Regions from separate parts of the Amycolatopsis sp. QT-25 genome, predicted to be linked through region 2. Evidence: riboswitches for the same ligand, from Rfam matches in the RefSeq annotation. Region 2 holds a riboswitch; the other holds the start of a gene.
What was found. A riboswitch is a leader RNA that binds a small molecule or an ion and turns the genes downstream of it on or off. The one in region 2 is predicted to bind glycine.
Positions count from the first base shown of each region.

Region 1: another riboswitch for glycine. It lies ahead of gcvP (aminomethyl-transferring glycine dehydrogenase); the one in region 2 lies ahead of gcvP (aminomethyl-transferring glycine dehydrogenase).

Region 1 is NZ_CP120210.1:3,714,358-3,723,495, reverse strand. It holds gene P3102_RS17305 (helix-turn-helix transcriptional regulator) at 1-746, opposite strand, end outside; gene P3102_RS17300 (nuclear transport factor 2 family protein) at 861-1,223, shown strand; gene gcvP (aminomethyl-transferring glycine dehydrogenase) at 1,227-4,106, opposite strand; glycine riboswitch at 4,277-4,378, opposite strand; gene P3102_RS17290 (MerR family transcriptional regulator) at 4,425-5,006, opposite strand; gene P3102_RS17285 (TetR/AcrR family transcriptional regulator) at 5,273-5,917, shown strand; gene P3102_RS17280 (bifunctional nuclease family protein) at 6,199-6,672, opposite strand; gene P3102_RS17275 (MerR family transcriptional regulator) at 6,893-7,663, opposite strand; gene garA (glycogen accumulation regulator GarA) at 7,660-8,127, opposite strand; gene gcvH (glycine cleavage system protein GcvH) at 8,253-8,636, opposite strand; gene P3102_RS17260 (CDP-alcohol phosphatidyltransferase family protein) at 8,699-9,138, opposite strand, start outside.
Region 2 is NZ_CP120210.1:6,002,248-6,011,385, reverse strand. It holds gene P3102_RS27890 (general stress protein) at 32-556, opposite strand; gene P3102_RS27885 (glutamine synthetase family protein) at 784-2,148, shown strand; gene P3102_RS27880 (gamma-glutamyl-gamma-aminobutyrate hydrolase family protein) at 2,129-2,842, shown strand; gene P3102_RS27875 (aldehyde dehydrogenase family protein) at 2,839-4,203, shown strand; gene P3102_RS27870 (3-oxoacyl-ACP reductase) at 4,284-5,051, shown strand; glycine riboswitch at 5,512-5,612, shown strand; gene gcvP (aminomethyl-transferring glycine dehydrogenase) at 5,656-8,496, shown strand; gene gcvT (glycine cleavage system aminomethyltransferase GcvT) at 8,505-9,138, shown strand, end outside.

The DNA.
Region 1 (9,138 bases), 2.3 Mb from region 2:
TCGGCGACCGTGATGTCCAACGGCGTCCCGAAGGTGGAGACCGTGCTGAAGAAAGTGAGCTCGGTGCCCTCGTGCCGCAACCGCAACGGGACGAAGATGTCGCCCGGGCCGGGGACCTCCACTTCGGGGACGGGATCCGCACACGGGTAGCCGAGCAGCTCTTCGAGGAGATCGGTGAGGACCGGATCCGCCGTCTGGGTCACCTGCCGCCGCAGCCTGCCCAGCAGGTGCGCCCGCCACTCCCCCAGGTTCAGTACATGGGGCGCCATCCCCTCCGGATGCAGTGTCACCCGCAGGACGTTGACCGGTGGCGTCAGCAAGACGGGCGAGACCAGACCGGTCATGATCGAGATGCTCGAGTTGGCGTCGACCAGGTTCCACCAGCGGTCGGCGACGGCGGCCGGATACGGCTCGTGCCCGGTCATGAGCTGGCGGACCGCCTTGCGGACCGCCGCCATTTCCGGGGCACCGAGGCCGCTTTCCGCGTACGCGGGCGCGTAACCCGCGGCCAGCAGCAGCTGATTGCGTTCCCGCAACGGCACCTCCAGATGTTCGCCGAGCCGCAGCACCATGTCGCGGCTGGGCTGGGAACGGCCGGTCTCCACGAAGCTCAGGTGGCGGGTGGAGATGTCCGCCGAGATGGCGAGATCCAGCTGGCTGATCCGGCGGCGGTCGCGCCATTCGCGGAGGAGTTCGCCGACGGGGCGGCCCGCGCGGCTCACGGTCACTGTGGTCGTCACGAGCACGAACCTACGGCCACCGGCGAAGGGCCGCCATTACCTCCCGCGTAATCGACGGGACCCACCGACAGCCGACATCGTTGCGGCATCGGACAAATCCCGAGAAAACGAGGAGACACCATGTCGGACATCCAGCGCGTCGCCGAGCAGTACATCGCCGTGTGGAACGAGACCGACGCGGACAAGCGCCGCGCGCTCATCGCCGAAGTGTTCACCGAGGACACCACCTACACCGACCCGCTCGGCGCCGTCACCGGCCACGACGGTGTCGACGGCTTCATCGCCGGCGCGCAGGCCCAGTTCGCCGGTCTGAAGTTCAGCCTGCCTGCCGTTCCCGACGCGCACCACGACATCGCGCGGTTCCAGTGGTACCTCGCGCCGGAAGGCGCGGAAGAACCGCTGGCGATCGGCTTCGACGTCATCACCGTCGAGGACGGGCGGATCAAGCAGGTGCTGGGCTTTCTCGACAAGATGCCCGGCTGAGCTTCAGGCGAAGGCCTCCGGCGGCGGGCAGGAGCAGACGAGGTCACGGTCGCCCGCGGCCCCGTCGATCCGCCGCACCGGAGGCCAGATCTTCGCGGCGGTGAAACCGGCGGGGAAGACCGCGATCTCCCTGCTGTAGGGACGATTCCACTCCCCGGCGAGACAGCGCGCGGTGTGCGGGGCGTTGCGCAGCGGGCTTTCGGCCACCGGCCACTCCCCCTCGGCGACCTTTTCGATCTCGCCGCGGATCGCGATCATCGCGGCACAGAAGCGGTCGAGTTCGCCGAGATCCTCGCTCTCCGTGGGCTCCACCATGAGTGTTCCCGCGACCGGGAACGACATCGTCGGCGCGTGGAGGCCGTAGTCGGCCAGGCGTTTCGCCACGTCGTCGACGGTGACGCCGGTCCGTTTGGTGATCGCGCGGAGATCGAGAATGCATTCGTGCGCCACGAGTCCCTCGTGCCCGGAGTACAGCACCGGATAGTGCGCGGCGAGACGTTCGGCGACGTAGTTGGCGTTCGCGACCGCGGTCAGGGTCGCGCGCCGCAGGCCCTCGGCCCCCATCATCCGGACGTAGGCCCAGGAGATCGGCAGGATCGAGGCGCTCCCCCACGGCGCGGCACTGATCGGGCCCACGCCGGTGGCCGGGCCGGCGTCCGGTTGCAGCGGATGGTTCGGCAGGTACGGCGCCAGATGCGCGCGCACGCCGATCGGGCCGACGCCCGGCCCGCCACCACCGTGCGGGATGCAGAAGGTCTTGTGCAGGTTGAGATGGGAGACGTCGGCGCCGAACTTCCCGTACTGCGCCACCCCGATCAGCGCGTTCAGGTTCGCGCCGTCGACGTACACCTGGCCGCCCGCGTCGTGCACCAGCGCGCAGACCTCGCGGACGGTGTCCTCGTAGACGCCGTGCGTCGAGGGATAGGTGATCATGATCGCGGCGAGGTCGTCCGCGTGCTCGTCCACGGTGGACTTGAGGTGGCCGAGGTCGATGTTGCCCTCGTCGTCGCATTTCACCACGACCACGCGCATCCCCGCCATGACCGCGCTGGCCGCGTTCGTCCCGTGCGCGCTGGACGGGATAAGGCAGACGTCACGTGCCGCGTTCCCGCGTTCGCGGTGATACGCGCGAATCGCCAGCAGCCCGGCGAACTCACCCTGGCTCCCGGCGTTCGGCTGCAGGGAGACCGCGTCGTAACCGGTGATGCCGGCGAGCCACCGCTCCAGATCCTTCACGACGGTGAGCAGCCCGGCCGCGTCCTCGGCGGGCGCGAAGGGGTGCAGACCGGCGAACTCGGGCCAGGTGATCGGCTCCATCTCGGCCGTGGCGTTGAGCTTCATCGTGCAGGAGCCGAGCGGGATCATGCTCCGGTCGAGCGCGACGTCCTTGTCGGACAACGCCCTCAGGTACCGGAGCAGCGCCGTCTCCGAGCGGTGCGTGTGGAAGACCGGATGCGCCAGGTAAGCACTGGTGCGGCGCAGATCCGGCGGGAAGCCGTCGGCGGTGTCCGCGTCGAGGGAGTCCACATCGGACACCGCGACCCCGAACGCCTTCCACACCAGGCAGAGATGGTCGCGGGTCGTCGTCTCGTCGCAGGCGATGGCGACGTGGTCCGCGTCGACGAGCCGAAGGTTGACCCCGAGTTCCCTGGCGATGGCGACGATCCCGGTCGCGCGGCCGGGGACGGCGACCATCACGGTGTCGAAGAACTCGCCGTGCACGACGTCGACACCACTTTCGGCGAGCCCCGCCGCGAGCACGGTGGCCATCCGGTGCGCGCGGTTCGCGATGGCGCGCAGCCCTTCGGGACCGTGGTACACCGCGTACATCGACGCGATGACCGCCAAGAGCACCTGGGCGGTGCAGATGTTGCTCGTCGCCTTCTCACGGCGGATGTGCTGCTCGCGGGTCTGCAACGCGAGCCGGTAGGCGGGCGCGCCGTCGGCGTCCTTCGACAACCCGACCAGCCGGCCGGGCAGCTGCCGTTCGAGCCCTCGCCGGACGGCGAGGTACGCCGCGTGCGGCCCGCCGAAGCCCATCGGAACACCGAACCGCTGCGTCGACCCGATCGCGACGTCGGCACCGAGTTCACCGGGCGGCCGCAGCAGGGTCAGTGCCAGCGGATCCGCGGCCATCACCACCGCCGCGCCCAGCGCCTTGGCCTCGGCGATGGTGTGGTCCCATTCGCGGAGGACACCCGACGCGCCCGGATACGACAGCAGCACCCCGAAGAAGTCGCCGCCGAGGCCGAGTCCGGTGATGCCCTGGGACAGATCCGCGGTCACCAGCTCGATACCGAGCGGTTCGGCGCGGGTGCGCAGAACCTCGATGGTCTGCGGAAGGGTGTCCTCGTCGACGACGAACCGGGCCGACTTCGCCTTGCCCGCCCGGCGGACCAGCGTCATCGCCTCCGCCGCGGCGGTCGCCTCGTCCAGCATCGACGCGTTGGCGATCGGCAGGCCGGTCAGCTCGGCGACCATGGTCTGGAAGTTGAGCAGCGCTTCGAGGCGGCCCTGCGAGATCTCCGGCTGATACGGCGTGTACGCGGTGTACCAGGCCGGGCTCTCCAGCACGTTCCGGCGGATCACCGGCGGGGTCACGGTGTCGTGGTAGCCGAGCCCGATCATCTGGACCATCGGCCGGTTGCGCGCGGCCAGCGCGCGGAGTTCGGTGAGCGCGCCGGTCTCGGTGGCGGGAGGCGGCAGCTCCGGCGGCGTCGCGGATTCCCGCAGCGAGGCGGGGACGGCCCGCTCGGCGAGCTCGTCCAGGGAGGCGACGCCGACGACGTCGAGGATGCGCGCGAGTTCTTCGGTGCCGGGACCGATGTGCCGGTCCGCGAAAGGGGTTCCGGATTCGAGAGCGGCCAGTGAGACAGGCTCCATCGGGGACCTCCCAAGACGCGGGGTGGGGCCGGGACGGATCGTCCTGGCCCTCCCCACTCTGTCCGTACCCCCGAGGGGGCGCCTGAGAGTTTCGCCCGAGTGTTGCGCCGGGCTTGCACCGTCGGCGGGGCCGCCAGGCTGTGACCTGGCGAACCACTTTCCAGAGGCGTCTCTTCCGCGCGGTCCAGGGTGCCTGAGAGGTTCCGGGGAGGACTTGCTCCTTCGGCGCCGAGCTCAACGGTTATCGGCTCGGTCTCTCCCGCGCGGATTCGTCGACCGCGGAAGTGAGCCTACCCTGCCGCCCGCGCGGCTTCATGATCAGCCGGTGCGACGTGCGTTACGGCGCTGCGTGAGCTCGTCCGGAGTGGCCGTTTCGATCACGCCGCCGTCGGCCCGTTCGGCCGGGAAGTCGTGGATGGTTCCGCTGATCTCCTGCATCGCGCCACTGACCGCGATCCCGAAGACACCCTGCCCGCCCTGCAGTAAATCGACGATCTCTTCGGGCGAGGTGCACTCGTAGACGGTGGTGCCGTCGGAGAACAAGGTGACCTTGGCGAGGTCGCGGACTCCGCGCAGGCGCAGGTGGTCGACGGCGACGCGGATGTTCTGCAAAGAGACACCGGTGTCCAGCAGCCGCTTGACGACCTTCAGGACGAGGATGTCCTTGAACGAGTAGAGCCGCTGCGAACCGGAACCGTGCGCCGTGCGGATGCTCGGCGCGACCAGCTTCGTGCGGGCCCAGTAGTCGAGCTGCCGGTAGGTGATCCCGGCGATCTGGCAAGCTGCGGGACCGCGGTAACCGACGAGTTCGTCCGGGAGGGAAGAGTCGGGGAACAGCTCGCCCTGCTCGCCGTCAGCGACCGGAACGAGCGGCTCTTGAGGGCTACCAGCCTCGACCACGCCATGCCTCCCCTCGCCCGACCTGGCGGCCGGCGAACAAAGCCGCGCGGACCCGGGTGAGCCCGCACCGGAGTTCCTCGTCAAGACGAATGCCCCAGACATCCGAATCACACCTTGGCGATTCACCCTCATTGACGGTAAGCGCGTCCGGCAAACCGGTCAACGCGACGCGCGGTCGGCCTCAAGCTCTTCTTGAGGCTTGTCGAGCACGGCACCTCCCCGGTCGCCTGCTTGCCACTTTTACTCACCCGTGTTAATTTTTACTCATGCAAGTAAATTCCTCCACCCAGAGTGCCCTTCAAGAGGTCCAGGCGGAGCTGGGGCTGTCGGTCACCGAGGCGGCCCGCCGGGCCCAGATCATCGGGGCCACCATCGCGACGATCTCCGACCTCGGCTATCACAAGACGTCGTTCGCGAAGATCAAGGAGCGGGCCGGGCTGTCCAGCACCCGGATCATCTCGTACCACTTCACCAACAAGGCGGGCCTGATGCAGGCCGTGGTCACCACCGCGACCGGGATGAAGGACAAGTTCCTCGAGGAGCGGATCCAGGGCACGACCGACCGGGCTGGACTGCTGCGCGGCTACATCGAGTCGGAAATCGCCTTCCTCGGCTCGTATCCGGAGCTGGTGCGGGTGATGGTCGAGATGGCTTCGAGCGGCTCGGACGCCGAGGGCTGGTTCATGTCGGCGCCGCTCGTCGAGGAGTTCCGGACCGGCCGGCTCGAACGGCAGCTACGGCAGGGACAACAGGAAGGGGCTTTCGGCGGATTCGCGCCGGACGTGATGGCGCTGTCGATCGCCCAGGCCATCGACGGTGTCGCGGCGAAGTTCGCGGCGGACCCGAAGCTGGACCTGCAGCGGTACGGCCGGGAGCTGGCGGACCTGTTCGTCAAGGCGACCGCCGCCTGAACCGCCTCCCTGCTTGCCCTGAAGGGGGTGAAAGAGTCCCTCACGGACGCCGGAGCCGGACGTTGGCCCCAGCTGCACCGGCGGTCACAGCGGCCGTCACACCCACGCCGCACCCACGCCGAAGTACATGATGGCCCCCTTCCTTGCGCCTGACGCAAGGAAGGGGGCCATCATGTACTTCAAGCGCGGCCAGTCGGCCGTCGCCGACGCACGCCGCGAACCTCACGACCACGACGACGGGGGGGCGCCACCGGCGCCGCCCCGTCGTCAAGATTCCAGAATCAGGTGTCCGCGCCGCGGAAGTCCTCCGGCGAGACCGAGTCGAGGAATTCGCGGAACTTCTCGACCTCGTCCTCCTGCTCGTCGGGGATGATGAGGCCCGCTTCCTCCAGCACCGCGTCCACGGCGTGGATGGGGACCCCCACCCGCAGTGCCAGCGCCACCGAGTCGCTCGGTCGCGCCGAGACGCGGATGTCCCCGTCGAAGACCAGTTCCGCGAAGAACGTGCCTTCCTTCAGGTCGGTGATGACGACCTGCTCCAGTTCGCGGCCCAGCGCTCCGATGACCTCCTTGAGCAGGTCATGGGTGAGCGGACGGGCCGGACGGACTCCCTGCTGCTCCAAGGCGATGGCGGTGGCCTCGACCGAGCCGATCCAGATCGGCAAGTAACGCTCGCCTTCGGTTTCCCGTAGCAACAAGATCGGCTGATTCGCGGGCAACTCCACCCGCACGCCGACGACGCGCATCTCGCTCATCGGGCTTCGCCTCCCTCTCGTGCGCACGGGCTGCAACGCTTGTCTCGACGATCAAGCGACGGCACCCCCGACGCTACCCGTCTTCCGAGCGCTGTGCTCGCTGTCTCCGACATTCTCGGTTCGCCCGTGGCAAACCCAACTCTCACGGTACGGCATAGGGTGCCGAACATTCAGTCATTGACATGTGGCCGTGTAACGGCTCCCGGTCCTCTGGGGCTGTTCACCCGCCGGTGACCGCCCGTATTCCGGCCTTCACCAAAAGCGTGTGCAACGCCACGGTCAACGCGGCGAGCTCCCGGACGACCTCGTCACCCCTAGCCCGGGCGTCCTCGTCACGATGCCGATACACCGGGGTCACGATCTGCTCCAGCAAGCCGACCTCTCGGTCGGCCGCGGCCCGGAAGGCACGCAGATGTCTCGGCTCTATACCGAATTCGGTCATCGCTTTCACGGTCTTCGCGACGAGGACCGCGTCAGGGTCGAAGAACCCCGCCGCACCCGGGCGGACGAGACCGTATTGCCGCAGCTCAGCCAGGGTGGCGGCGTCGATGCCCGCCTGGCGGAGCAGATCTTCCTCGGTCAGCCTGATCTCGCGATCGGCCTCGAAGTCCCCGGGGGACGGCAGTCCGCCGTTCTCCCCGGGGGCGTCGAGTGAAACGAGTTTCCGCGGCAGCCGCGGCATCGCCGCGGTGTGCTCGGCGGACGCGGCGCCCTGATCCGCCGCGTCGAGCTGTTCCTTGATGACCTTCAGCGGGAGGTAGTGGTCCCGCTGGGCGGACAGGACGAACCGCAGGCGCTCCACGTCCGCCGGGGCGAACTGCCGGTACCCCGACGGGGTCCGGCCCGGCTGGACCAGACCCTCCGCCTCGAGGAACCGGATCTTGGAGATGGTGACATCGGGAAAATCGCCGCGCAGCTGTGCCAGCACGGCCCCGATGCTCAACCCATCGCGCTGCGACGCATCCCGATCAGGCCGCCCGGCCGCCGTCACCGTGCCCCCTGGCCCCCGTGCCCCTGGCCGGTCAGGAAGACCAGGCGGAACTTGCCGATCTGGACCTCGTCGCCACCGGCGAGGACGGCCTGGTCGACCGGCTCGCGGTTGACGTAGGTGCCGTTGAGGCTGCCGACGTCGATGACGACGAATTCGCCACCCTCACGGCGGAACTCCGCGTGCCGACGGGAGACCGTGACGTCGTCGAGGAAGATGTCGCTGTCCGGGTGCCGTCCCGCGCTGGTGGTGTCGCGGTCCAGCAGGAAGCGCGAACCCGCGTTCGGGCCCCGCTTGACGACCAGCAGCGCGGAACCCGCGGGCAGCGCGTCCACACCCTGGACAGGGGCCTCGGCAGCCGGAGGAGCCTCAGTGCCTTCGACGTCGGCCAGGAAGTCGGCCCGGAAGACAGAAGTCCGCTCCGGAGACTGCTCCGGGGGAACGCCGGGCCCGTCGTTCGTGCTCACCTGAGCTCTCCTAACGCATGTGTGTTGCCACTACTCAAGAACGTGTGGAGGTCAAACGTACCGTGCCTGATCGAATCTCCGGCCCGCGGCTCCCCCTACTCTTCCCGAAGGGCCGCGGCCTGCGGCTATTCCTTGATCAGTGCCTGATAGGCCTCGGCCTCCAGGAGGGATTCCACCGAGCTCGCGTCGTCCAGCCGGAGCTCGATGAGCCAGCCCTCGCCGTAGGGGTCGCTGTTGATCAGCTCGGGTGACTCGGTCACCGCGTCGTTGACCGCGACCACCTCGCCGTCGAGCGGGGCGAACAGCTCCGAAACGCTCTTGGTCGACTCGACCTCGCCGAACGTGTCCCCCGCGCCGACCTGCTTGCCGACCTCGGGAAGTTCGACGAACACCACGTCACCGAGCTGGTCTTGGGCGTACTCCGTGATGCCCACGCGCACGAGCCCGCCGTCGCGCACGGAGACCCACTCGTGTTCCTCGGTGTACCGCAGTTCTTCTGGAGTGGACAACGCCGCTCCCCTTTCTCAGCCCGCACTCGAAACCGACGCGCGCAGTTTCGCATCCCGCCGGGTCACGCGCCCGCCGCCTCCCGCAACTCGCCGGGTTCGGCCGTTCGCAGCGCCCGCGCGGTCTGGACGACGTACAACACGCCTGAATAGACGTACAGGACCGCACCCCAGGCCGTGAAGGCGTATCCGATCGGCCGGGCGATCGCGGCGAGGTCGGATCCGCCCTGGGTGAGCAGCAGGAGCGGGAAGGCGTACATCAGCACGAAGGTGGCGCCCTTGCCGATGTAGGTGACCTCCGGCGGGGCGAAGCCGCGGTGCCGGAGCAGCAGCACGCAGACGCCCAGCACGGCCTCGCGGACGACCAGCGGGACCACCAGCCACCAGGGGACGATGTCGCGGATCAGGAAGGCGATGAGGGTCGCGAGGATGTAGAGCCGGTCGGCGGCGGGGTCCAGCAGCCTGCCGAGCCGGGACATCTGGTTGAGCCAGCGGGCGAGTTTGC
Region 2 (9,138 bases):
CCTCGTGCGGAGGTGCCGGCTCGCGGGGGGCTCAGTGGGTGAACGCGCTCCTGGCGGCCAGGTCCGCCAGCAGGGCGCGGCCCTTCTCGGCGTTGCGCGGCTGGGCCAGGACGTCGTAACGCCGGGCGACCAGCTGGCTCTGCGAGATGAACCCGCGCTTGTTCTTCGAAGCCGCGTACCCCAGCGCGCCGAACAGCAGGTTGAACCCGATACCGCCGACGAGGCCGACGAGGATCGGCACCAGTCCGGCGCCCGGGTTCAGCAGGCTCAGCACGAGGCCGAGGAACATCCCGAACATCGCGCCCGACAGCGCCGAGCTGGTCAGCACCTTGCTCCAGCCCATCCGCCCGGCGATCCGCTCGACCAGGATCGGTTCGACACCGACGATGGTGACGTCCGTGATCGGGAAGTCCGTTCCCGCGAGGTGGTCGACGGCACGCTGCGCTTCGGAGTACGACTCGTACGAGCCGATCGGCCACCCGTTGGGCAGCGTCGGGAGCTGAGCCCGCCCCTGGGGCTCGGTGAACGTGGTCTGCTGCGTGAATGCCTGTGTCATTCCTTCTCACCTCTCTTGATCCGTACAACGTTCCGGGTGTGCGGATCTCCTCCCGTCCGGCGGGATTCACAGCATCTTCTCAGCCGGGCATCGCAGACAATCCGCCCAGGGATCAACTACAGTCCGCAATGGATAACGAAGCAGACCATTGGTTGAGTTGACCGGGTCGGGGTCACCCGGTAGGAAGAAGCCGTAAAGGTACCGCTTCGAACCTTTAGGTGAGGCTGATGGCGAACAGGCGCGGCATGCTCACGCTGGATCGGCTCCGGGAACTGGTCGAGGACGGCACCGTGGACACGGTGCTCGTGGCGATCACCGACATGCAGGGCAGGCTGCAGGGCAAGCGCTGCGCCGCCGAGTACTTCCTCGACGAGGTCGTCGAGCACGCCACCGAAGCGTGCAACTACCTCCTCGCCGTCGACGTCGACATGAACACCGTCGACGGCTACACGATGTCGTCGTGGGAGACCGGCTACGGCGACTTCGTCATGCGCCCGGACTTCGGCACGCTTCGCCTGCTTCCGTGGCAGGAGGGCACCGCGCTCGTCCTGGCCGACCTCGAACGGGTGCAGGGCGGCGCCGTGGCCCCGTCGCCGCGTCAGATCCTGCGCGGTCAGCTCGACCGGCTCGCCGCGCGTGGCCTCACCGCGTACGTCGGGACCGAACTGGAGTTCATCGTCTTCGACGACACCTTCGAGTCGGCCTGGGACAAGCGGTATCAGGATCTTCGCCCGGCCAACCAGTACAACGTCGACTACTCGATGCTCGGTACCTCGCGGATCGAGCCGCTGCTGCGCCGCATCCGGAACGACATGGGCGGAGCGGGACTGTACGTCGAGTCGGCCAAAGGCGAGTGCAATCCCGGTCAGCACGAGATCGCGTTCCGCTACGCCGACGCGCTGACCACCTGCGACAACCACAGCGTCTACAAGACCGGGGCCAAGGAGATCGCCGCCCAGGAGGGCAAAAGCCTCACGTTCATGGCGAAGTACAACGAACGCGAGGGCAACTCCTGCCACATCCACCTCAGCCTGCGTTCCGCCGAGGGAAAGCCCGTCCTGGCGGGTGACGGCCCCGGCGGATTCTCGCCGCTGATGCAGCACTTCCTCGCCGGGCAGCTGGCCGGGTTGCGTGAGCTGACCTACTTCCTCGCCCCGAACATCAACTCCTACAAGCGTTTCGTTCCCGGCAGCTTCGCACCCACGGCCGTCGCGTGGGGCACCGACAACCGCACGTGCGCGCTCCGCGTCGTCGGGCACGGGGACTCGCTGCGCGCCGAGAACCGGGTCCCCGGCGGCGACGTGAACCCGTACCTCGCGGTGGCCGCGCTGATCGCCGCCGGATTGCACGGAGTCGAGAACGAACTGGAGCTGGAACCCGAGTTCCACGGCAACGCCTACGGTTCCGGCAAACCGACCGTGCCGACGACCCTGCGGGAGGCCGCGGCGCTGCTGGACGAGAGTGAGCTCGCCAGGACCGCGTTCGGGGACGAGGTCGTCGATCATTACCTCAACGCGGCGAAGGTCGAACTGACCGCGTTCGACGCCGCCGTCACCGATTGGGAGAGGATCCGTGGCTTCGAACGGCTCTGAGCCCCTGATCGGGCTCACCGCCTATCTGGAGCCCGCGAAGTTCCTCGTCTGGGAGACCGAAGCCGCGCTGCTGCACCGGGTCTACGTCGACGGGATCGTCGCGGCGGGCGGGATCCCGGTCCTGCTGCCGCCGGTGAGCGGCGCACACGATCGGCTGCTGTCCGCCGTGGACGGTCTCGTGCTGGCAGGCGGCGCCGACGTCGACCCGGCCCGCTACGGCCACGACCAGCACGCGACGACGTACACGAGGCCGAACCGGGACGCGTTCGAGTTCGGTCTGCTGCGGTCCGCTTTGGACAGCGGGAAACCGGTGCTGGGCGTGTGCCGCGGCCTGCAGGTGCTCAGCGTCGCGCTGGGCGGCACGCTCGCCCAGCACCTGCCGGACACGTTGCGCAGTGCGGATCACCAGCCCGCGCCGGGGACGTTCGGCACCACGACGGTGACCCTTGCCGAGGGCAGCCGGGTCGCGGCGATCCTCGGCACCGAGACCAAGGTGCCGTGCTACCACCATCAGGCGATCGACAGGCTCGGCGACGGGCTGGTCGCGGTCGGCTGGGCGGCGGACGGGACCATCGAGGCGGCCGAACTGCCGGGCGAGGGGTTCGTACTCGGCGTCCAGTGGCATCCCGAACAGAATCCGGACGACCTCAGGCTTTTCGAGGCGCTGGTGAAAGCAGCCAAGGAGCACGCATGACGACGATGTTCGAGGTGATCAACCCCGCCACCGAAGAGGTGGTGCGGTCGGTCGAGCCGACCTCGGCCGAGGAGACCGACGCGGCGATCGCCCGCGCGCACGCGGCGTTCCCCGCCTGGCGCGCGGTGGCCCCCGGCGACCGGGCGCGGCTGCTGCGCCGCTTCGCCGACGCCGTCGACGCCGACATCGAGAACCTCGCCGCGCTGGAAGTGGCCAACGCCGGCCACACGATCGGCAACGCGCGCTGGGAAGCGGGCAACGTCCGAGACGTGCTGACGTACTACTCCGCGTCGCCCGAACGGCTGAGCGGCACGCAGATCCCGGTCCCCGGCGGGGTGAACATGACGTTCCACGAGCCGCTCGGCGTGGTCGGGGTGATCGTGCCGTGGAACTTCCCGATGCCCATCGCGGGCTGGGGGTTCGCGCCCGCGCTCGCCGCCGGGAACACCGTCGTGCTCAAACCCGCCGAGCTCACTCCGCTGACCGCGATCCGCCTCGGCGAACTCGCCCGTAAGGCGGGGATCCCCGAAGACGTCTTCCAGGTGCTTCCCGGCAAGGGATCCGTGGTCGGGCAGCGATTCGTGGCCCACCCGGCGGTGCGGAAGGTGGTGTTCACCGGCTCCACCGAGGTCGGCAAGCAGATCATGGCCGGGTGCGCCGCGCAGGTGAAACGGGTGACCCTGGAACTCGGCGGCAAGAACGCGAACATCGTCTTCGCCGACGCCGACCTGGAGAAGGCGGCGGCCACCGCGCCGTACGGCGTCTTCGACAACGCCGGGCAGGACTGCTGCGCGCGGTCGCTGATCCTGGTGCAGTCGAGGGTGTACGAGAAGTTCATGGAGCTGCTGGAACCCGCGGTGAACGGCGTCGTCGTGGGGGATCCGCGGCTGGAAGTGACCGAGATGGGGCCGTTGATCTCGGCGGCGCACCACGCGAAGGTCTCGTCCTATGTGGACGACACGGCGCCGGTCGCCTTCCGGGGCACCGCGCCCGTCGGCCCCGGATACTGGTTCGCGCCGACCGTCGTCACCCCGCCGGACCTGCGGCATCCGCTGGCCTCGGACGAGATCTTCGGCCCGGTCGTCGCGGTGGTCCCGTTCGACGGGGAGGCGGACGCGGTGACCATGGCCAACCACACCGAGTACGGCCTGTCCGGCTCGATCTGGACCCGCGACGTCGGCCGCGCCTTCCGCGTCGCGCGCGGCGTCGAGGCGGGGAACCTGTCGGTCAACTCGCATTCGTCCGTCCGGTATTGGACGCCTTTCGGCGGGTTCAAGCAGTCCGGGCTGGGCCGTGAACTCGGCCCGGACGCCGTCGATGCCTTCACCGAGACCAAGAATGTCTTCATCAGCACGGAGTGAGCGGGCCACTTTCGTATAAGACCATCAGCACAGAGCGAGCTGGTCACTTTTCGTATCAAGACCATCGGCACGGAGGAACAATGGTCCAGCGTTTCGAAGGCCGCGTCGCGGTCATCACCGGCGGCAGCAGCGGCATCGGCCTCGCCACCGCGCGGCGGCTGGCGAGCGAGGGCGCGAAGGTCGTCATCGGCGACATCTCCGCCGAGGCGGGCAAAGCCGCGGCCGACGAGGTCGGTGGCCTGTTCGTCCCGGCCGACGTCACCGACGCCGAGCAGGTCGAGGCCCTGTTCCAGACCACTGTGGACACCTACGGCTCGGTCGACGTCGCGTTCAACAACGCCGGCATCTCCCCGCCCGAGGACGACTCGATCCTGACCACGGGCATCGACGCGTGGGAGAAGGTGCAGAAGGTCAACCTGACCTCGGTGTACCTGTGCTGCAAGGCGGCGCTGCCGCATATGCGACGGCAGGGCAAGGGCTCGATCGTCAACACGGCGTCGTTCGTCGCGGTGATGGGCGCGGCGACGTCGCAGATCTCCTACACCGCGTCCAAGGGCGGGGTGCTGGCGATGAGCCGGGAACTGGGCGTGCAGTTCGCGCGGGAGAACATCCGGGTCAACGCGCTGTGCCCGGGTCCGGTGAACACGCCGCTGCTGAAGGAACTGTTCGCGAAGGATCCCGAACGGGCCGCGCGGCGGCTGGTGCACGTGCCGGTCGGGCGGTTCGCCGAGCCGGAGGAGATCGCGGCGGCCGTCGCGTTCCTGGCGAGCGACGACGCCTCGTTCATCACCGCTTCGCAGTTCCTGGTGGACGGTGGGATTTCGGGCGCCTACGTCACTCCGCTTTGACCCCCTGCGGCGCAATTAGTCACCTACTTGCGCCGCGTACTCGGGGCCGGCCGGCGCGCCCGCCGGTACTCGGCCGGTGGCAGGGATGGCGAGCCACCGGCCCGCGCGGGCAGGTTCCGCATGGGCGCCGACGCGGCCGACATGATGACGCGGTGTGCCGAGCTCTGCGACACGATCACCCGCCGTGAACGCGTAACTCGCGTGATCGGGCCCGTGATTCGCGTGCTTGGAGGCGTAACTCACGAGTTCCGCCGCTGATCACGGGAGTCACGGCTCCGGGCACGCGTGTCCCGAGTGACGTGGTCGGGCGGAAGTAGACGCGCGCCGAACACGCCAGGTACGGTGTGCGCACAACTACAGACAGGGCCGTCGAGCTGGAGCGGGAGAGCCCTCACGAACGTGGTGGGGCACCGAAGGAGCAAACTCCCCGGAATCTCTCAGGTACTCACTACCGCTTCCGCGAGGCCACTCTGGAAAGCAGGCGCGCAAGTGCGCCTCACCCAAGGTGAAAGCCGCAGTACGTGCGGTGAAACTCTCAGGTGCCATGACAGAGGGGGAGTTCCCGGCGCACCGGTCTATCCGGCGCCTGACCCAAGGAGCTCCCTTGACCAGTACGTCCTTCGACGACCGGCACATCGGCCCCTCGGAGTCCGAGCAGGCCAAGATGCTCGCCGAGGTCGGCTACGGCAGCCTCGACGCCCTGGTGCAGGCCGCCGTGCCGTCCGCGATCCGGGTCACCCGTGACCTCGAACTTCCCCCCGCCGCGTCCGAAGAGGACGCCATCGCCGAACTCCGCGCGCTCGCCGCGCTCAACAAGCCGATGACGCAGATGATCGGCCTCGGCTTCCACGACACGGTCACCCCGGCGGTCATCCGCCGCAACGTGCTGGAGAACCCGGCCTGGTACACGGCGTACACGCCGTACCAGCCGGAGATCTCGCAGGGCCGGCTCGAAGCCCTCCTCAACTTCCAGACCCTGGTCTCCGAGCTGGCCGGTCTCGCCACCGCGAACGCCTCCCTGCTCGACGAGTCCACCGCGGTCGCCGAGGCCGTCATGCTGATGCGCCGCGCGTCGAAGGCGAAGTCGAACAAGGTCGTCCTCGACGCCGAATGCCTGCCGCAGACCATCGCCGTCGTCCGCACCCGCGCCGAGGCCATGGGCGTCGAGGTCGAGGTCCGTGACCTGCTCACCGGCCTGCCGGACGAGTTCTTCGGCGTCGTCGTCCAGTACCCGGGCGCTTCCGGCGTGCTGCGCGGCGCGGGCTTCTACTCCGCCATCTCCGAGACCGCGAAGGCCGCGGGCGCGCTGTACACCGTCGCCGCCGACCTGCTCGCCCTCACCCTGATCACCGCGCCGGGTGAGTTCGGCGCCGACATCGCCGCCGGGTCCACCCAGCGCTTCGGCGTCCCGCTCGGCTACGGCGGGCCGCACGCCGGATACCTGGCCGTCCGCGCCGGGCTCGAGCGTTCGCTGCCGGGCCGCCTGGTCGGGGTGTCGGTCGACGCCGACGGCAACCCCGCGTACCGCCTCGCCCTCCAGACCCGCGAGCAGCACATCCGCCGCGAGAAGGCGACCTCCAACATCTGCACCGCGCAGGTGCTGCCCGCCGTGCTCGCCGCGATGTACGCGGTCTACCACGGTCCGGACGGCCTCAAGCGCATCGCGGCCCGCGTCCACGGACTCGCCGCGAGCCTGGCGGAAGCCCTTCGCGCGGCCGGCGTCGAGGTCGTCCACGAGGGCTTCTTCGACACCGTCCTCGCCCGCATGCCCGGACAGGCCGAAGCGGTCGTCGCGGTCGCGCGCGAGCACGGGATCAACCTCGGCCCGGTCGACGCCGACCACGTCCGCATCGCCGTGGACGAGGTCACCACGCCCGCGATCATCGCCAAGGTGCTCACCGCCTTCGGCATCGAAAACACCGAGAACCAGGCCGAAAGCGCCCAAGCGCTGCCCGCCGGTCTGCGGCGCGAAAGCGAGTACCTCACGCACGAGGTCTTCCACTCGCACCGCTCCGAGACCGCGATGCTGCGGTACCTGCGCGGCCTGTCCGACCTCGACTACGCGCTCGACCGCGGCATGATCCCGCTCGGCTCCTGCACGATGAAGCTCAACGCCACCACCGAGATGGAGCCGATCAGCTGGCGCGAATTCGCGGGGATCCACCCCTTCGCGCCCGCGGACCAGGCCGAGGGTTACCACGTGCTGGTCGAGCAGCTGTCCGGCTGGCTGGCCGAGGTCACCGGCTACGACGAGGTGTCGTTGCAGCCGAACGCGGGCAGCCAGGGCGAGCTCGCCGGCCTGCTCGCCATCCGCGCGTACCATCACGCCAACGGTCAGGCCGAACGCGAGGTCTGCCTGATCCCGTCGTCCGCGCACGGCACGAACGCCGCTTCCGCGGTCATGGCGGGCATGCGCGTCGTCGTGGTCAAGTGCACCGCCGAGGGCAACGTCGACCTCGAAGACCTGCGCGCCAAGGTCGAGGCCAACCGCGACACGCTGTCGGCGATCATGGTCACGTACCCGTCCACGCACGGCGTTTACGAGCACGGCATCGACGAGCTGGCCAAGATCGTCCACGACGCGGGCGGCCAGGTCTACGTCGACGGCGCGAACCTCAACGCCCTGCTCGGTCTCGCCAAGCCGGGTGAGTTCGGCGGCGACGTCTCGCACCTGAACCTGCACAAGACCTTCTGCATCCCGCACGGTGGCGGCGGCCCCGGCGTCGGCCCGGTCGCGGTCCGCGCGCACCTCGCGCCGTACCTGCCGAACCACCCGATGCTGGAGAAGGCGGGCCCCGAAACCGGCGTCGGCCCGATCAGCGCCGCCCCGTACGGTTCGGCGTCGATCCTGCCGATCTCCTGGGCCTACGTCCGCATGATGGGCGGGGGCGGGCTCACCGCCGCCACGCAGGTCGCCGTGCTCGCCGCGAACTACGTGGCCAAACGCCTCAACCAGCACTACCCGGTGCTGTACACCGGCCAGGACGGCCTGGTCGCGCACGAGTGCATCCTCGATCTGCGCGGGCTCACCAAGGAGACCGGGGTCAGCGTCGACGACGTCGCGAAGCGCTTGATCGACTACGGCTTCCACGCGCCGACCATGTCGTTCCCGGTCGCGGGCACGCTGATGGTCGAGCCGACCGAATCCGAGGACCTCGGCGAGATCGACCGCTTCTGCGACGCGATGATCGCCATCCGCGCGGAGATCGACGCCGTCGCCCAGGGTCGCTGGGCCGCGGACGACAGCCCGCTGCGCAACGCTCCGCACACCGCGGAAACCCTGGTCGGTGCCTGGGACCTGCCGTACGACCGCGAATTGGCGGTGTACCCCGCCGGAGTGAACCGCAAGGCCAAGTACTGGCCTCCGGTGCGTCGCATCGACGGTGCGCGCGGGGACCGTAACCTCGTCTGCTCCTGCCCGCCGCTCAACGCCTACGAGAACTGAGGCACTTGATGTCGAAAGAGACGTCCCTGCACGGAGTCCACAAAGGACTGGGTGCGTTGTTCACCGACTTCGCGGGCTGGTCGATGCCGATCCGCTACAGCAGCGAACTGGCGGAGCACAAGGCGGTCCGCGAAGCCGCGGGCCTGTTCGACCTCTCCCACATGGCCGAGATCGAGGTGACCGGCCGGCAGGCCGCCGAGACCCTCGACTTCGCGCTGGTCGGCAACCTGTCCGGCGTCAAGCCGGGCCGGGCGCGCTACACGATGATCTGCGACGAGAACGGCGGCGTCCTGGACGACCTGGTCGTCTACCGCCTCGCCGACGAGAAGTTCCTGGTCGTGGCCAACGCGGGCAACGCCGCCGTGGTCGCGGAGGCGCTGGCCGAGCGGGTCTCCGGATTCGACGCGGTCGTCGAGGACAAGTCCGAGGACGTCGCGCTCATCGCCGTCCAGGGCCCTAAGGCCGTCGAAATCCTCGGCGCGGTCACCGACGCCGACCTCGGCGCGCTGAAGTACTACGCGAGCGTCCCGGCCGTCGTGAAGGGTCACGACGTCCTGCTCGCCCGCACCGGGTACACCGGCGAGGACGGCTTCGAGCTGTACGTCCCGGCCGGTGAGGCCCCCGCCGTCTGGCGCATCCTGA